DNA from 2 places in the Pseudoalteromonas sp. SG43-1 genome. Region 1 is predicted to be linked to the other one. Evidence: predicted binding sites of a transcription regulator. Region 1 holds the regulator's gene; the other holds the start of a gene.
The links. Region 1 encodes LexA, which represses DNA repair genes until DNA is damaged. Its sites were predicted from a motif close to TACTGTATNNNNATACAGTA; they were not measured.
Positions count from the first base shown of each region.

Region 2: H5159_RS01110 (LexA family transcriptional regulator) is a predicted target of LexA. The motif match lies at 3,437-3,456, and genes of this name have one in related genera.

Region 1 covers NZ_JACJFD010000020.1:10,460-18,380, reverse strand. The annotation lists gene ctaD (cytochrome c oxidase subunit I) at 1-1,586, opposite strand, end outside; gene coxB (cytochrome c oxidase subunit II) at 1,586-2,728, opposite strand; gene lexA (transcriptional repressor LexA) at 3,211-3,828, opposite strand; gene H5159_RS13925 (PaaI family thioesterase) at 3,996-4,436, shown strand; gene H5159_RS13920 (hypothetical protein) at 4,437-4,817, opposite strand; gene H5159_RS13915 (hypothetical protein) at 5,131-5,856, shown strand; gene H5159_RS13910 (chaperone modulator CbpM) at 5,919-6,239, opposite strand; gene H5159_RS13905 (DnaJ C-terminal domain-containing protein) at 6,239-7,207, opposite strand; gene H5159_RS13900 (endonuclease) at 7,440-7,921, shown strand, end outside.
Region 2 covers NZ_JACJFD010000001.1:254,253-262,173, reverse strand. The annotation lists gene H5159_RS01140 (helix-turn-helix domain-containing protein) at 1-141, shown strand, start outside; gene H5159_RS01135 (hypothetical protein) at 172-867, opposite strand; gene H5159_RS01130 (hypothetical protein) at 1,235-1,420, shown strand; gene H5159_RS01125 (hypothetical protein) at 1,451-2,260, shown strand; gene H5159_RS01120 (hypothetical protein) at 2,278-2,622, opposite strand; gene H5159_RS01115 (hypothetical protein) at 2,623-3,174, opposite strand; gene H5159_RS01110 (LexA family transcriptional regulator) at 3,671-4,036, shown strand; gene H5159_RS01105 (MarC family protein) at 4,253-4,873, opposite strand; gene H5159_RS01100 (transcriptional repressor) at 4,969-5,406, shown strand; gene H5159_RS01095 (chemotaxis protein CheX) at 5,482-5,949, shown strand; gene H5159_RS01090 (secondary thiamine-phosphate synthase enzyme YjbQ) at 5,946-6,374, shown strand; tRNA gene H5159_RS01085 (tRNA-Gly) at 6,609-6,684, opposite strand; tRNA gene H5159_RS01080 (tRNA-Gly) at 6,728-6,803, opposite strand; tRNA gene H5159_RS01075 (tRNA-Gly) at 6,847-6,922, opposite strand; gene orn (oligoribonuclease) at 7,200-7,745, opposite strand; gene rsgA (small ribosomal subunit biogenesis GTPase RsgA) at 7,867-7,921, shown strand, end outside.

The sequences.
Region 1 (7,921 bases):
ATAACCGGCGGCGTAGAAAAAGTATGATATGGCGCTGGAGAGTCAACTTCCCACTCAAGGCCTTCTGCCCCTTCCCATACTTTTGCAGGCACTTTATCACCGCCACGCGCGCATTTAATTACCACAGCTACAAACAACAATTGCGATAAACCAAAGGCAAACCCACCAATACTTATGATTGCGTTAAAGTCGGCAAATTGAAGAGCGTAATCGGGAATTCGACGCGGCATACCAGCAAGCCCTACAAAATGCATAGGAAAAAACAGTACGTTCACGCTCACCAGCGATAGCCAAAAATGCCATTTAGCCAATGTGATATTAAACATATTGCCCGTCCACTTGGGCAGCCAGTAATAAGCCCCCGCCATTATCGAAAATACAGCCCCTGTTACTAATACATAATGAAAGTGCGCCACTACAAAATAAGTATCGTGATATTGAAAATCAGCAGGTGTAATTGCCAGCATCAATCCCGAAAAACCACCCAAGGTAAACAGCACAATAAACGCAATACTAAAAAGCATTGGCACTTCAAAAGTTATTGAGCCTTTCCACATTGTGGCAACCCAATTAAATACTTTTACTCCTGTAGGTACCGATATAAGCATGGTCGCGTACATAAAAAACAACTCGCCAGCGACCGGCATCCCAGTGGTAAACATATGATGAGCCCATACAATAAAGCTCAATAGTGCTATGGAGGATGTGGCGTATACCATTGAGGCATAGCCAAAAAGTTTTTTACGAGAAAAGGTAGGTACTATTGTAGATATAATGCCAAAGGCAGGAAGAATCATAATGTATACTTCGGGGTGACCAAAAAACCAAAAAATGTGTTGGAACATCACCGGGTCGCCACCGCCTGCGGCATCAAAAAAGCTGGTCGCAAAATACTTATCGGTAAGTACCATAGTGACAGCCCCTGCAAGCACTGGCATTACGGCTATTAATAAAAAGGCAGTAATTAACCACGTCCATACAAATAATGGCAACTTCATCCATGTCATGCCTGGGGCACGTAAGTTCACTATGGTTACAATCACATTGATTGCGCCCATTATTGAGCTAATTCCCATAATATGTACGGCAAATACAAACAATGCAGTATTATCATTACTGTATGTTGTGGACAGTGGTGCATAAAAAGTCCAACCAAATGCAGGCCCCCCACCAGGCATAAATAACGATGCCAATAGGATTAGAAACGCAAACGGTAAAATCCAAAAGCTCCAGTTATTCATTCTTGGCAATGCCATATCTGGCGCGCCAATCATGAGTGGTATCATCCAGTTAGCAAGGCCTGTAAAGGCGGGCATAACCGCACCAAACACCATAATTAAACCATGCACTGTGGTCATTTGATTAAAAAAGTGAGGGTCGACCAACTGTAAACCTGGTTGAAATAATTCAGCTCTGATCACCATGGCCATTGCGCCACCAATTAAGAACATGGTCAGCGAAAAAATTAAATATAAACTACCTATATCTTTATGATTAGTTGTGTAAAGCCAGCGTTTAAAACCTTTAGCTGGGTGATGAGCATGATGAGCTTCATTGGCGTTAGGTTGTTCTACTATGCTACTCATTAGTTCGCCTCCACTTTGGCATCAAGTGCCGTCTGTATTTGACTCGGTTGAATAACATCACCCGTATCATTACCCCACGCATTACGTTTATAAGTAATAACCGCAGCTAATTGCTTTATAGATAACTGCTTGGCAAAAGCTTGCATTGCCGTACCGGGTCGTCCATGGATAACTACATCAATGTGATCTTTTATATCGCCAAGCACTATCGGGCTGCCTTTAAGTGCAGGAAATACGCCCGGTAACCCCAAGCCAGTAGGTTGATGACATGCAGCACAATTAGCCATATATACTTGTTCGCCTAAAGTCATTAATTCTTCTTTTGGGAGGGTTTTATCAAGTAATGCGGCATCTGCTAATGCTGCTTTTTGTTTAGCCTGCTTTGCATCTGTAAGCCATGTTTTAAAATCAGCCTCAGATTTAGCGACCACCACAACGGGCATAAAGCCATGGTCTTTACCACACAACTCAGCACATTGGCCTCGGTAAGTACCTTCTTCGTTTATGTTCGTCCATGTTTCGTTTATAAAGCCGGGGTTCGCATCTTTTTTAACTGCAAAATCAGGTACCCACCAAGAGTGAATAACATCGTCAGAAGTCATTAAAAATCGTACTTTTTGATTTATTGGCAGTACAAGAGGCTTATCAACCTCAAGTAAGTAGTTAGGATTTTTATCTGCAAGATTCGCGATTTCATCTTGCGGGGTAGATAAAATAGAGTAGAACTCTACATCTTCGCCCATATATTCATAATGCCATTTCCATTGCGAACCCGTAATTTTAATAGTGAGATCAGCTTTGCTGGCATCTTCCATTGCAATTAGGGTTTTAGTGGCTGGTACTGCCATAGCAATTAAAATAACAAACGGAATTGCAGTCCAAAGTATTTCTACTTTAGTGCTTTCGTGAAATTGGGCAGGTACAGCCCCTTTAGATTTACGGTGATGAATAAGTGCCCAAAACATAATTGCGAACACTATCACCCCAATCACACAACATATTATAAATATGGTCATGTGCAGCTGATATACATTATTGCTTATATCGGTTACGCCTTTGCGCATATTGTATTGGCTGTTAGCCAAAACTGGGTGCGAAAAAACACATAATATAAGCCACAAGGTAGAGGTCAGTTTACCCATGTGACGGCTCCTTTGATGCTATTGCGAATGCAAAGCGAAGAGGCATACGGCTTAAACGCCAATTCGTTATTTTTATTTTTTTAGCCAATCTTATTTAATATTGATTGGTTTTGCTGCGCCAACAACGAGTTTGTGTATATTGTGTGTTCTCAAAACTAAAAAGCTGTGAGTTATTATTAGCTCAGCACATTAACAATTAGCTAAAAAACGAACAACAAGCAAGTTTTAGTATAAAAAACAATCAGGTGATATTGAATAATTAAAAAAAATCGGTAATCAACTGGGCAACAGGAAGTTCAAAATATGAGCAAAACAAAGGGGTTTAACGCATTCGGAGGGGGAAAATATAAGTGCAAAAAAGTTTACAGCTTAAATAGTCAGTGGGCTGTTTACGCCCTTTTTTTAGTACAAATTCTAAAACAAAAATGCGTACTAATTAGTACGCATTTATAAAACTGCTTGTTTAAAAGCTATTTTTAAAGTCACATCCAATCAGCGTTTCTTATAACGCCAACGGCTAAGCCTTCAATATTAAAAGACTCATTCTCAAGATCTACTTCAATAGAGTCAAAATCGTCGTTTTCAGCATGAAGTAATACTTTACGACCCGCTTTCTCAAGACGTTTTACAGTTACGTCTTCGTCTAGGCGAGCAACAACAACTTGTCCATTTTCAGCGGTTTGAGTACGATGTACAGCAAGTAAATCACCATCCATAATACCAATATCTTTCATGCTCATACCGTTAACGCGTAGTAAAAAATCTGCAGCCGGTTTAAACATTAATGGATCGATTTTGCAGTGACTTTCAACGTGCTCTTGCGCCAAAATAGGTGAACCAGCAGCAACACGCCCTATAAGCGGTAAACCTAATTGTTCTGGCTCTTCTTCTTCAATTAATTGAATACCACGGCTTGCACCTGGTTTCATTTTAATTGCGCCTTTTTTAGCAAGTGCTTTTAAATGTTCTTCAGCAGCATTGGCACTTTTAAAACCTAATGTTTGCGCTATTTCAGCACGTGTAGGAGGCATACCAGTGTCTTTAATAAAAACTTTAATTAGTTCGAGTATTTGAGCTTGGCGGTTCGTTAATGGTCGCATACAACTGGTTTTCCATACAGTACATTTAACTGTGAGTATATACAGTTAAATAAAAATCGCAAATTTAAATTAAGCCTTAAAATAGCTAAAGTAATTTCACTTGTGTACATTTCAAGGATATAACTAAAGCTAAGTTTATAAATGATTAAAAATGCAAAGGAGACATTATGAGTATTTGGTACCAGCCCATCACCTTAGAGCTGTGCAAGCAGTTAGAGCAAGGCGTTAATGGCCAAGGAACATTAATGAAAACTATGGGGATAGAAGTCACAGAAATTGGCGATGATTATTTGGTTGCCACAATGCCGGCAATTCCTGAGCATCATAACCCGATGGGGATGGTACACGGCGGTGCTAACGTTGTACTTGCCGAAACAGTTGCCAGCTATGCCGCTAACTTTGTTGTCGATTTTACTAAATTTTACTGTGTAGGGCAGGAGATTAGCGCAAGTCATTTAAAAGCATCTCGCAACGGCACTTTAACAGCCACGGCTAGAGCATTTCATATAGGTAAACGTAGTTCAGTATGGGAAATAAAAATTACAAATAGCCGCAATGAGCTGTGCTGCGTATCAAAAATGACCGCAGCAGTCGTAGAGCGAAGATAGTTACTTTTCGATTGGGTAAATGGTAATTTCCATACCCGCACCAATCGCAGATATACGCAATAATGTATCTGCATCTAAGGCTTGATTAAAGCACTTAGGAGAAGTCCCTGATTCAAAACCAATATCAAACGTTCTACGTGAACAGCTTAACCATTGCTTTAGCGCGTTACGCGAACACGATTCAATAAGCTCACATATATGGTTTATGGCTTTATCAGGTGTGCTCACCTCACCTGTAGCTTCAATACGCGCTAGTTGACGGTATTCGTCTTTGTCATAATGTAAAATCGTCGCGACTTTTTTCAAGTCCGCCACTAGCAAACTAATATCTTGCTTTGATTCAAGCTCAAGATCTACATTTAAAAATTGAATTTCCGACATCGTTTCGTATTTATCCTCTAATAATTTCATTGCAAACTTTAACGCAGTTTTACCGTTATACCAAATCAACTATGCTCTATTAACCACTTTATATGGATATTTCGCAGCTTTTAAGTATTTTTTAGCATTTAAAGCTGGCTGGATATAAAACATTCAGCTCAATTAAACAGATAAGTCATGTTAGGAATTTAAGTGTAATCTTTTTTATTTTTAAATGATTACAGTAAGCTATAGTTTAAACTGCGACAAAATGTCGCAGTAACTTATCCCATTGATGTAATAAACTAGCTTCTAAAAATAATAAGACTAAAACATGAATAAAAAAATATTTAAACATGCTCGCAAGTTACATAAATGGTTAGGATATTTATTAGCACTACAAATTTTAGCATGGTTACTAGGTGGTTTAATTATGAGTGCAATCCCTCTTGATAAAGTTCATGGGGAGCATCTTGCAACACGTACTCTTAATAACCCATTTACGCAGGCTGATTATGTTGCCTCCCTTGACGATATTGCCTCTCAGGTGGTTAATCCAACACAAATAATTTTTGAGAACTTCTTAACTACACCACTTATTACTGTCTTTAGTAATAACGAGCAGCAAAGCTTCAATGGAATAACAGGCCGACCATTTGAACCGCCAACTAAAATACAAATTACCGCAAATGCTAAAGCACACTTACTTATTGACGCTCAAGTAACAAGCGCTGTACTACTAAAGCAAGGTATGCGAGAAGTTGGATATAAAACCAATGTTTGGCAGGTACAATTTGACGACACATTTAACACAACACTGTACTTGTCAGAAAATAACGGCAAAGTTGTTACCGTTCGCAGCACGCTATGGCGAATATTCGACTTTTTTTGGATGTTACATATTATGGATTACGATGAGCGAGAGGATTTTAATAATCCACTGCTTATTAGCTTTTCAGCAACCAGTGTACTTTTTTGTTTAAGTGGAATATTACTACTTATACAAAATATACGACTAAAACGATTTATCCGAATTAAAAATAAGAATAAATCAAAGTAGTCATATTGGTTTTTGAGAGCTAGCGCCCACTTATCAAAGAGTAAATAAGCCTAGGGCTTATTTTATTCCAAGTGCTTAAATCGACTCAAATGTCGCTTTAACATTTCGTTTTCGAAAATCAACTCATCACGCTCATCCAGCAATTGTAAAACTAAAGCTATTGCCGACCAATCTAACGAAAAGTCATGTTGGATGCGGGCCGCTTTTTTAACTAAGGTCACTGCAGATACCGTAAATTGCCACTGCGTAACATGATCCCCCTCAATTGGAACCGCAATATTATGCTCAACTAGCTCATATAAAATTGCTTCGCTAATATCACTGCTCAAACATAGCTCTTTGCTAGTAAGTAAATCGTCTTTTTGTGTCACGATAATTTGCATTATGGCTTGCTCCAGTTATTACGGGGATCAAAGTGAGCTTTTTTGGCTAATTCTTCCCACAGTTTTTTACTGGCATCATCAACAGATGTTGGATTAACAATTTTAAGCACAGCAAATAAATTACCTTTAGCTTTTTTACTCATTAATCCCTTACCTTTAATACGCAAGCGTTGACCAGACTGACTATTAGAAGGAATAGTTAATTGGATGTTTCCTGTCAACGTAGGTAAATTTAGCTTTGTACCAAGAGCCGCTTCCCATGGTGCAAGAGGGACAACTATATTTAGGTTATGACCTTCAACATCAAATAATGGGTGAGGCACTAAACTAATTTGTAAATACAAGTCGCCATTTTGCCCATTAGCTGACCCTAATCCGCCTTGCCCTTTTAGTCGAATTCGCTCGCCATTTACTGAGCCTGCAGGAATTTTCACTTTAAGTGATTTTTTAATTTCAGTGACACGGCCACTGCTGTCTCGCTGCGGTAACATAAACTCAACAGGCTTAACGGTATCAACTAAAGTCTCTTCAAGAAAAATTGGGAACTCTATTTCCACATCTTGTCCTTTTTGCGCGCGAGCGGCGTTACTTCTGCTCTGCCCGGAACGATCGAATCCACCAGCTCCGCCAAACATTGAATTAATAAAGTCAGAAAACTCTTGGTCGGTTTGAGGATCGCTTTGCTGATAATTACTTTGCGAAGAGGCATTGTTACCACCATAATGGCCTTGCTGTTGACGAGCACGATTTTGTTGGTGACGACGTAACTCGTCGTATTTAGTGCGTTCTTCTTTGTTATGGATGACTTCGTAAGCTTCTGCTATTTCTTTAAACTTATCTTCTGCTTGAGGCTCTTTGCTTACATCTGGGTGATATTTTCTGGCTAACTTTTTATAAGCAACTTTAACCGCTTTATCATCTGCATCAGGCGATATTCCAAGCACTGCATAATAATCAACAAATTTCATTTGCAATCCAAATCCTCATATTGAGTAAGCTTTAAGCATACTCCTTAACGGGTAACCTTGTGTGGTTAAAATACGATAAATATTGAGAAATAAATGAATAGTGAAAGTAACTTTGAGTAAAAAAATTAATCAGGCACTTTTTATTAATATAAGCGTAGGCCTTAAGTTAACTTTATCTTTTATCTTCAGGGCTTTAAACTGCCTATTCCTGTAGTTCACATTTGTGATGGATATGACTCGATTTATTCTGGCCTTATTGGCTTGTTGTGTGTGCGTTTCGGTATCAGCCGAACAATTTACCCGTTTTTCAACGGCTAAAAGACATTTAATTAAAACCCTACCTGACAACGCCAAAAGCATTTACTGCGGTTGCGACATTAAAAAAGAAGGCAAAAAACTCGTTCCTGACCCGTCTAACTGTGGTTACATTCCTCGAAATACCCTTACCCGCTCAGGTAAAGTAAATGTGCGAGCACTACGCATTGAGTGGGAGCACATTGTTCCGGCGTGGGAATTTGGTCACCAGCTACAATGCTGGCAAGATGGCGGGCGTAAAAACTGCCGTAAAGTAAGTGCTAAATTTAGAAAAATGGAAGCTGATATAAATAACTTAGCGCCAGCTATTGGCGAAATTAATGCCGATCGCTCTAATTATCGTTTTGGTATGCTTAGCGAAAACGCCACACAATATGGTCGTTGCGAAGTAAAAGTAAA
Region 2 (7,921 bases), on a different contig from region 1:
TTCTTTCATCTTGATTGGTTTAGGGTAAACCCAGATAAAAAGATTGATATTAACGACTGCGGTAAATTGTTGCTAAAAGACTTAAAGCCTGTGATTGACGCCCGCGCAAGCAAACCCGCCAATAGCCAAAAAACAGCATAATAAAAAGCCCGCATTTAGCGGGCTTATTATTTACTTGTTATTTAATCGTTTTATTTCTTCATCTACTTGTTGCTTTAAGTTTTGGTAGGCTGGTTCAAGTTTCTGTCTTAATTTTGGTATTTCTGCATATGTACCGTGATTTAAATTTTGAATTACGTGAACAAGGCTTAACTCAAAGTTACTGCAAGCGAGTGCTTCATCATAATATTCACTATTAAGATTGCCTGTATTTTCTACTAACCTATCAAAGTCGCTGCAGATAACATCTAACTGTTTATCGTAATTCTTTTTTACGTCATAAAATCTTAGCTTATCGCTCTCTTTGAATGACCCTTTAAACCAATAGTCTAGCTCGTCAACTTTTGATTTTAATTGATAAATTAAATCTATTGGTTTTAACTGCTTGCGCTCTTGGGTTTGTTCTGTAGGTATGCTTTGTGTGTTGTTATTAGTTTCAGTATTACTACCGCTACTTAAAATAGCAGCAATGGCCAATAGGATAATGCCAAATATAACTGCTGATTTTTGGGTTATGTCTTTATGTGTTTTGCCCTTTGATTCGGCCTTTTCTTTGTTTGTTTTGTTTATTTTGTTAAGCACTGGCGGGAAGAAAAACCCAGCGGCAAACATACAAATTACACCTGATATACGATCGCCTAAATCAAAATACATTATTACTGATATAAGTGATAACACCCCGAGCACCCAAGTTCCGACCTTGATCATATTTATTCCTTTTATTTTCCATAATATGTGTAGGTATATACATTAATTTATCGTTCATGTTTTAACAAGGTGAACCATAATCGAATACGATAAATATTAAAAAAGTATTAGTTAAGTATTAAAAATGTATTGAATTCATATTTTTCCACTAAAAACACAGAGATATATAACTAAATATTCTATGTAGCGCTGGCGCGCTACGCATGGCGATTCACGGCAATTCAAGGCAATTCACGGCAATTCAAAACAACAGTTTTGTTGTAAGTGACGATACCGTCAGTTATATTTATTACACGGTAAACATTTAAACAAATGTATATTTGTATAAATGTGTAAGTCCATTGTTAGCATCTACTAAGGAGGCTTTATGTTGGAACAATTAAGAATTTATCTTGCTAATATTTTTGCACCTGGTGTAGAAGAAAGCAAAAATGATCAAATCAAATTGATAATTGGTAAGAACCTATCATTTAAAGTTGATATGGAATCGTTTAGAGATAGCACAGAAGTTAAGCGACAACTGAGATTGTCTGCTGAAGAAAAAAGAGCTTAATAGCTCTTTTTTTTTATCAAAAGGATTTTTATGGTCAAGCCTACAATTGTTTTTATTCTGCTAGTTTCTATTGCTGGCTACATTTACCAAAAAAGATGTCATTTTACTTATATCCGATTTAACAAATCTAATGGTTATCATACATTTTTTACGTCTGCAGCCACAGGCGGAGGCCTGTTTTTACTTTCTGCCATAATACTTGGATATTTTTTTTCTTATAATGATGAAGTGTTAAACTCAAATATCTTGGCCTCTTCGCTTACTATTTTTTTTAAAACTATTGCTCCTTCAATTACTCCTCCTGTTTGGTTTGTAAACTTCACTCAGATTTCTATATTCGCTATTAATTTATCTTTTTTTATACCCTTTATGCTTGCTCGACTAGCAATGCTGATAACTTGGAGTGACTTAGATACTGTAAATAGAGGAGCTTTTAGAAAATTATCTGATACAGATGACACTCCTGAGTTCACGTCAATATATTTTGAAAGCTGTGAATATGGTTTACCCATTGCTTTTACTCTTACTAATAGAAAGGTTTATATTGGATATATAATATCTGGTGCAAAAAATCAAAATGACATCATGGTTTTACCTTTGAAAAGTGGCTACAGATGCACTGAAGAACTAAGGTTAGAAATTGTTACTGACTACATACCTGTAGTAAATTATATAATTAACAATGAAGGAACCGTTGATGTAGATAAGTTTTTAGTTGCTATACCTGTTAGAGAAATTGCTTTTGCAAGTCTGCATGACTTTGGCTACAAAGATTTATTTAACAAACACGAAGTGCCTAAAAAAGAAAAGGGACTATTAAAGAGGGTAGGCTTAATTTAATAACCCGCCTTAGCGGGTTATTTAACAAGTTTGAATATGGGACGTTCTTGTGCGGGTGGTAAGTTGGTTGGCTTTTTAAGTGCTTGGTTTCTAAAGTTGGTTACACGCTTGTGCCCTACACTAATCGATTCTATTTTATCCCAGTTATCTGGCTGCTCTATTGCTGCACCTAAGTCCATTACTATTGAGTAGGCTACACCGTAATCGTCTTGTTGGGCTACTGTTCCCTCTGGCATGTAGTGCTTTATTTTATGTTTCAGCGCAGTTTCTATGCCTGTTGTGTTTTGGCCGCGCACTATTGCGACCCCAGTTATACACAAGGCCATTGTTAAACAGATAAACATAACTATGAGTAACGGCATTTAAATTCCCTCTTTTGTTAGTAGGCCAGTAAATTTTTTAGCTGGGTAAATAGCAACTACGCCGAGCGATAATAGGTTAAGTGCCACCACACTAAAGCTATAAGCGGGTGACAGCATGCTGCTATCTAGCAGGCCACGCATGATAAATTGTATTAGTTGCACAACCGATTGAGCTAATGCAAGGTATAAGCAAAGCCGCGCAGTTGTTGAGAACGTGCAACCTCTAATGTTATGCATAAAGAATAACGCTATGACAAATGCCATAGAGCAACTAAACATGGTGAAGTAAAAAAACTGCCTTAGTGCTAGCTTGCTCATTTCTATTGTAATTATGTATTGAGCTAGGCTTGAGCTTACAAAGTGAAACACCATCACTGTAAGTGCAGCAATAAAGCATGAATGCATTGTGTGATCATCAATTGATTTTAAATTACTTTTACCACCAAAAAATAACGCCAGGCGGTGCTTGTTAAGCGTTACTAGCAAATAAAGAATAATAAGCACTTCTAGCGCTCTTATTGTCCAGTCTGTAGCAGTTATAAAATCAATCATGTGTTTTCCTTGGTGGTGTAATTAACCAGCAATAATGCTGGTTAATGATTTGTGCTGGCTTAGTTTAATTTTGGTGGCTCTACCCCACCGCCACCGCCGCCATTGTCCTGAGTATCTTCACCACCACTTACCTGCGCTGATAAAAGTACTGATTTTCCGTTTACGTGTTGCTTGTTCATAACTTAATCCTTTTTTTGTTAAAAGAGCTCTGTTTAGGAGTCAATTTCATTGTAATGATAAAAATGATAATAGCAATAAATAATACTGTATAAGTAACCAGTTAAAACTTTCGAACAAATTGATTTAAAAGGCTTTATTGGTGTAAATATTTACACCATTTTGTAGTGTAAAATTGGGCGAAATCGACTTAACTTTTAGAGGTGGCAATAACTTACGTATTTTGTTGAAATTAAAAAAATCTTCCGAACATTTTTTTAATATTGGCTTAAATAGGGCTAAAATTAATTTAAATTATTTTTATAAATAGGGTTGTTTGATGGTTGATTCTAATGTTGATGTGGGCCCAGGCATAAAAGAGCTAGAAAGCGATTTAGATAATAGCCTTATAACTGACGCTACTTTTATTGGCCGTGCCAGTGGCAACAGTATGGAAGGGGTTGGTATTTTCAGCGGGGATTTATTGATTATTGATAGGGCCGCAACGGTTAAACACGGCGATGTAATCGTAGCTGCTTTAAATGGACTGTTCGTTTGTAAAATAGCCGACTTAAAAAACAACCGGCTGTTATCTGCTAACCCCGATCACCCAGCGGTAAAAATAACTGAGCATGATGAATACAACGTTGAAGGTGTTGTTGGCCAGTCGATTAGATTGCATAGAACGAGTAATTTGTTAGGGTGACTGAAATTCGGTGCCTGATATATTGAGCCCCCAATGGGCACCCCCGCACTACCAAAACCCTTTAAATGCTTACTTATCAGTCCAATCAAGCATTGGGGCCACAGAAAAGCGTCTATCCAAAGTACATTTATTCAAAGCAAACCTCAGGGTATTAAAGTTATTAAGCACAGCTTAAAAGGCGCTGCATTTTACACAAAAGCCTAGCGAGCATCAATGTTAAGAGAAAACCTGCAAGCCAAAATAATGGGCTATGCCATTTAAAATATTGGTAACCGCAACCGAGCTTAAAATAAGCCCCATAATTCTACTTATTATACTTGCACCACTGTCACCAATTAATTTATGTACATGCGTTGCAAGCAATAACAAAACCAGTACAACCGCTAATACAGCAAGCATCATTGAAGACGTTAGTAACTGCTCAACCCAGGTATACTCTTCATTACGAGTCATTAATACGGCGCCTAACATAGCGCCTGGGCTCGCAATAGATGGAATCGCTAACGGAAAAATAGCGGTTTCAGTACTATCGCGCACACTTTTAATTTCGGCTTCAGGTTTACTTTCACCAAATATCATTGAAAGCGCAAAAATAAGTAATATGATTCCGCCGGCTATTTGAAAAGCCGAAAGTGGGATTTCAATTGCGTTAAGTAATTGCTCACCTGCAAGTACAAAAAATAAGAGCACTAATGCAGATACGCCTACCGCTTTATATATAACTTTACGTTTAAATTTCTCATCATCACCACGTGTGACTGCAATAAATACAGGTACAGTACCAATGGGGTCAATAACCGCAAAAAAGAAAATAAATATAGCTAATAGTTCGTGCATTACTGGGTTTCCTAGGTAAAAAGCGCTTAATAAAAACGCTGCAACTACAACACAGTATGTTAGTATATCACGGTAGCATAAGGATAAGAGTAATGATGAATATAGAATCACTCGTAAGTAAAGCAAAACAAGTTTGTGACAACCGTGGCGCGCGTTTTACGCCTATCCGCGAGAAAGTATTTCGCCTATTAGCCAGCGCACAAGGTGGTGTTGGTGCATACGATTTGCTTGAGCAATTAAAAATAACTGAAACGGGTGCTAAACCTGCAACTATTTATCGTGCATTAGACTTTTTAGCTGAGCTAGGTTTTATTCATAAAATTGAAAGCACAAATGCATTTATGCTGTGTCATCATTTTGATCATATACACCCAGTACAATTGTTAATTTGCGATACCTGTGGTTTTGTCAAAGAATTACACTCGAGTGTAATTTCGCATGAGCTAAATAATTTAGCTGCCGAAGGTGGGTTTGTTGTATCAGGGCAGACAATAGAAGCACATGGTAAATGTGAATCTTGCAGAGCATCATAATCCTTCAAAGTTATCCTTAGTGACTATACTCAAACTATATAGTCATTTCACAGAACAAATTTAAGAGTAGCCACTATGAATGTAGAATTCATCAATCCTTTTTTATCTTCTTTAATTAATGTTTTGAGCACTATGGCTCAAACTCAATTGAAGCCAGGTAAACCTCGCATTAAAACTGATGAGATAGCCTGTGGTGATGTATCAGGTTTGATTGGGATGGTTGGCCCGCAAACGCGAGGATCATTTTCAATAACATTTGATGAAGAACTAGCATTAACCATCATGGAGCGTATGCTTGGCGAACGCCCTGATGCTATAGATGAAGAAGTTACTGATATGGTTGGCGAAATAACCAACATGGTAACAGGTGGTGCTAAAAATTTACTTGGCGAGAAAGGCTTCGACTTTGATATGGCAACGCCTATTGTGGTATCGGGTAAGGGTCATACAATTACTCACAAAAGCCAAGGTAAAAAAATCATCATGCCATTTAGCTGTGATGCTGGTAATGCAAACATTGAAGTTAGTTTCGATAAACTATGAGTTGGCAGCAAAAGCAAATTACATTAAAGCCTCGCCCGCGAGGTTTTCATATAATTGATGATGAAATATTGTCTCAGCTGCCTGAACTGGCGAGTTATAAAGTTGGTTTGTTGCATTTATTTATTCAGCATACCTCAGCGAGCCTTACAATAAACGAAAATGCAGACCCCACTGTTCGTATGGACATGGAGAGCCATTTCAATAAATTCGTTCCTGAGCGTCAGCCTTATTATCGCCACGATTATGAAGGTGACGACGACATGCCTGCACACATAAAAACCAGTACGTTAGGCTGCGAGTTAAGTATTCCTATTTCAAATGGTTATTTAGCGTTAGGTACATGGCAAGGTATTTATTTAGGTGAACATCGTGATTCTGGTGGCTCTAGACGAGTTATAGCAACTATTCAGGGGGAGCTTTTTTAACTCAAGCTTCTCGGTTTAAAATGTTAACCTCTGTTTTTCTTCAGCCATACCCTCATAGATTCAAAATACGCCACTCTATAGACGTAAATCTTAGGCGCGCGAAGTAATAATTTCTAACAACCAAAACTTTAATGCTGAATATTGCACAAAGAATAAAGTAGATAAGAGAGATTTTAAATTATAATTTTATTTATGATTTTTAATACAGAGAATTTTGAAAGGATATAAAAAGATTGGAGCGGTACACGAGGCTCGAACTCGTGACCTCGACCTTGGCAAGGTCGCGCTCTACCAACTGAGCTAGTACCGCATAACTAAATTTACTATCACTACAATTTCTTTTGGTTAGAAATTGGAGCGGTACACGAGGCTCGAACTCGTGACCTCGACCTTGGCAAGGTCGCGCTCTACCAACTGAGCTAGTACCGCATTATATTTTCATTCAACACTACAATTTCTTTTGGTTAGAAATTGGAGCGGTACACGAGGCTCGAACTCGTGACCTCGACCTTGGCAAGGTCGCGCTCTACCAACTGAGCTAGTACCGCATTTTTTATTTCTTCAGTTATTTTACGTTGGTGCGCGACAGGTCGCTTTCAACATTCTAGCAACTGAGCTAGTACCGCATTTTTTATTTCTTCAGTTATTTTACGTTGGTGCGCGACGGGTCGCGTTCAACATTCTAGCAACTGAGCTAGTACCGCATTTTAATTATGGATGTAAAACGACCACAATAAAAACAACTCAAACACACTAACCCCGCGTGGGTTATCGTCTTGAGCGGGGCAGGATTCTACAATAATCAGATGTGTTTGCAAGTGTTTTTTACAAATTAAAGAAATTTTCTCTATAGACTTTTAATTCCATAATCGAATCTTTAATGTCATCCAAAGCAAGGTGCGAGCCTTTTTTATTCACTTTTGCAAGCACTTCGGGTTTCCAGCGACGTGCTAATTCTTTAATAGTACTCACGTCAAGATTGCGGTAATGAAAAAAATCTTCAAGTTCACGCATGTATTTATTCATAAAGCGGCGGTCTTGCCCAATTGAATTACCACACATTGGTGATACACCTGCAGGCACCCACTGTTTTAAAAAATCTAACGTTTGTGCCACGGCATACTCTTCATCGAATGTACTTGCTTTACAGCGCGCTGTTAAACCCGACTTACCATGCTGCGTAGTACACCACTCGTCCATACCATTTAGTAATTCATCACTTTGATGAATAGCTATGGTTGGCCCTTCAGCTAATATATTCAGGTCTGCGTCAGTGACAACCGTCGCAATTTCGAGTATTTTATCGGTCTCTGGTTCGAGTCCTGTCATTTCAAGATCGAGCCAAATTAAATTTGATTTATTAATAGTCATAATTACCTAAGCGGTGCTTTCCTTTAGATCCAACGCATTTCGATATATCATATTAGCATCAACCGTCGAGCTAAAGCTTTTTTTAGGAAAAGCGACATTTAACTAAGGTTATAGGCCTCCAGTGGCAAAACAGAAAAAATTAAGTAAAGGCCAATCGCGTCAGATCAAGGCCAACC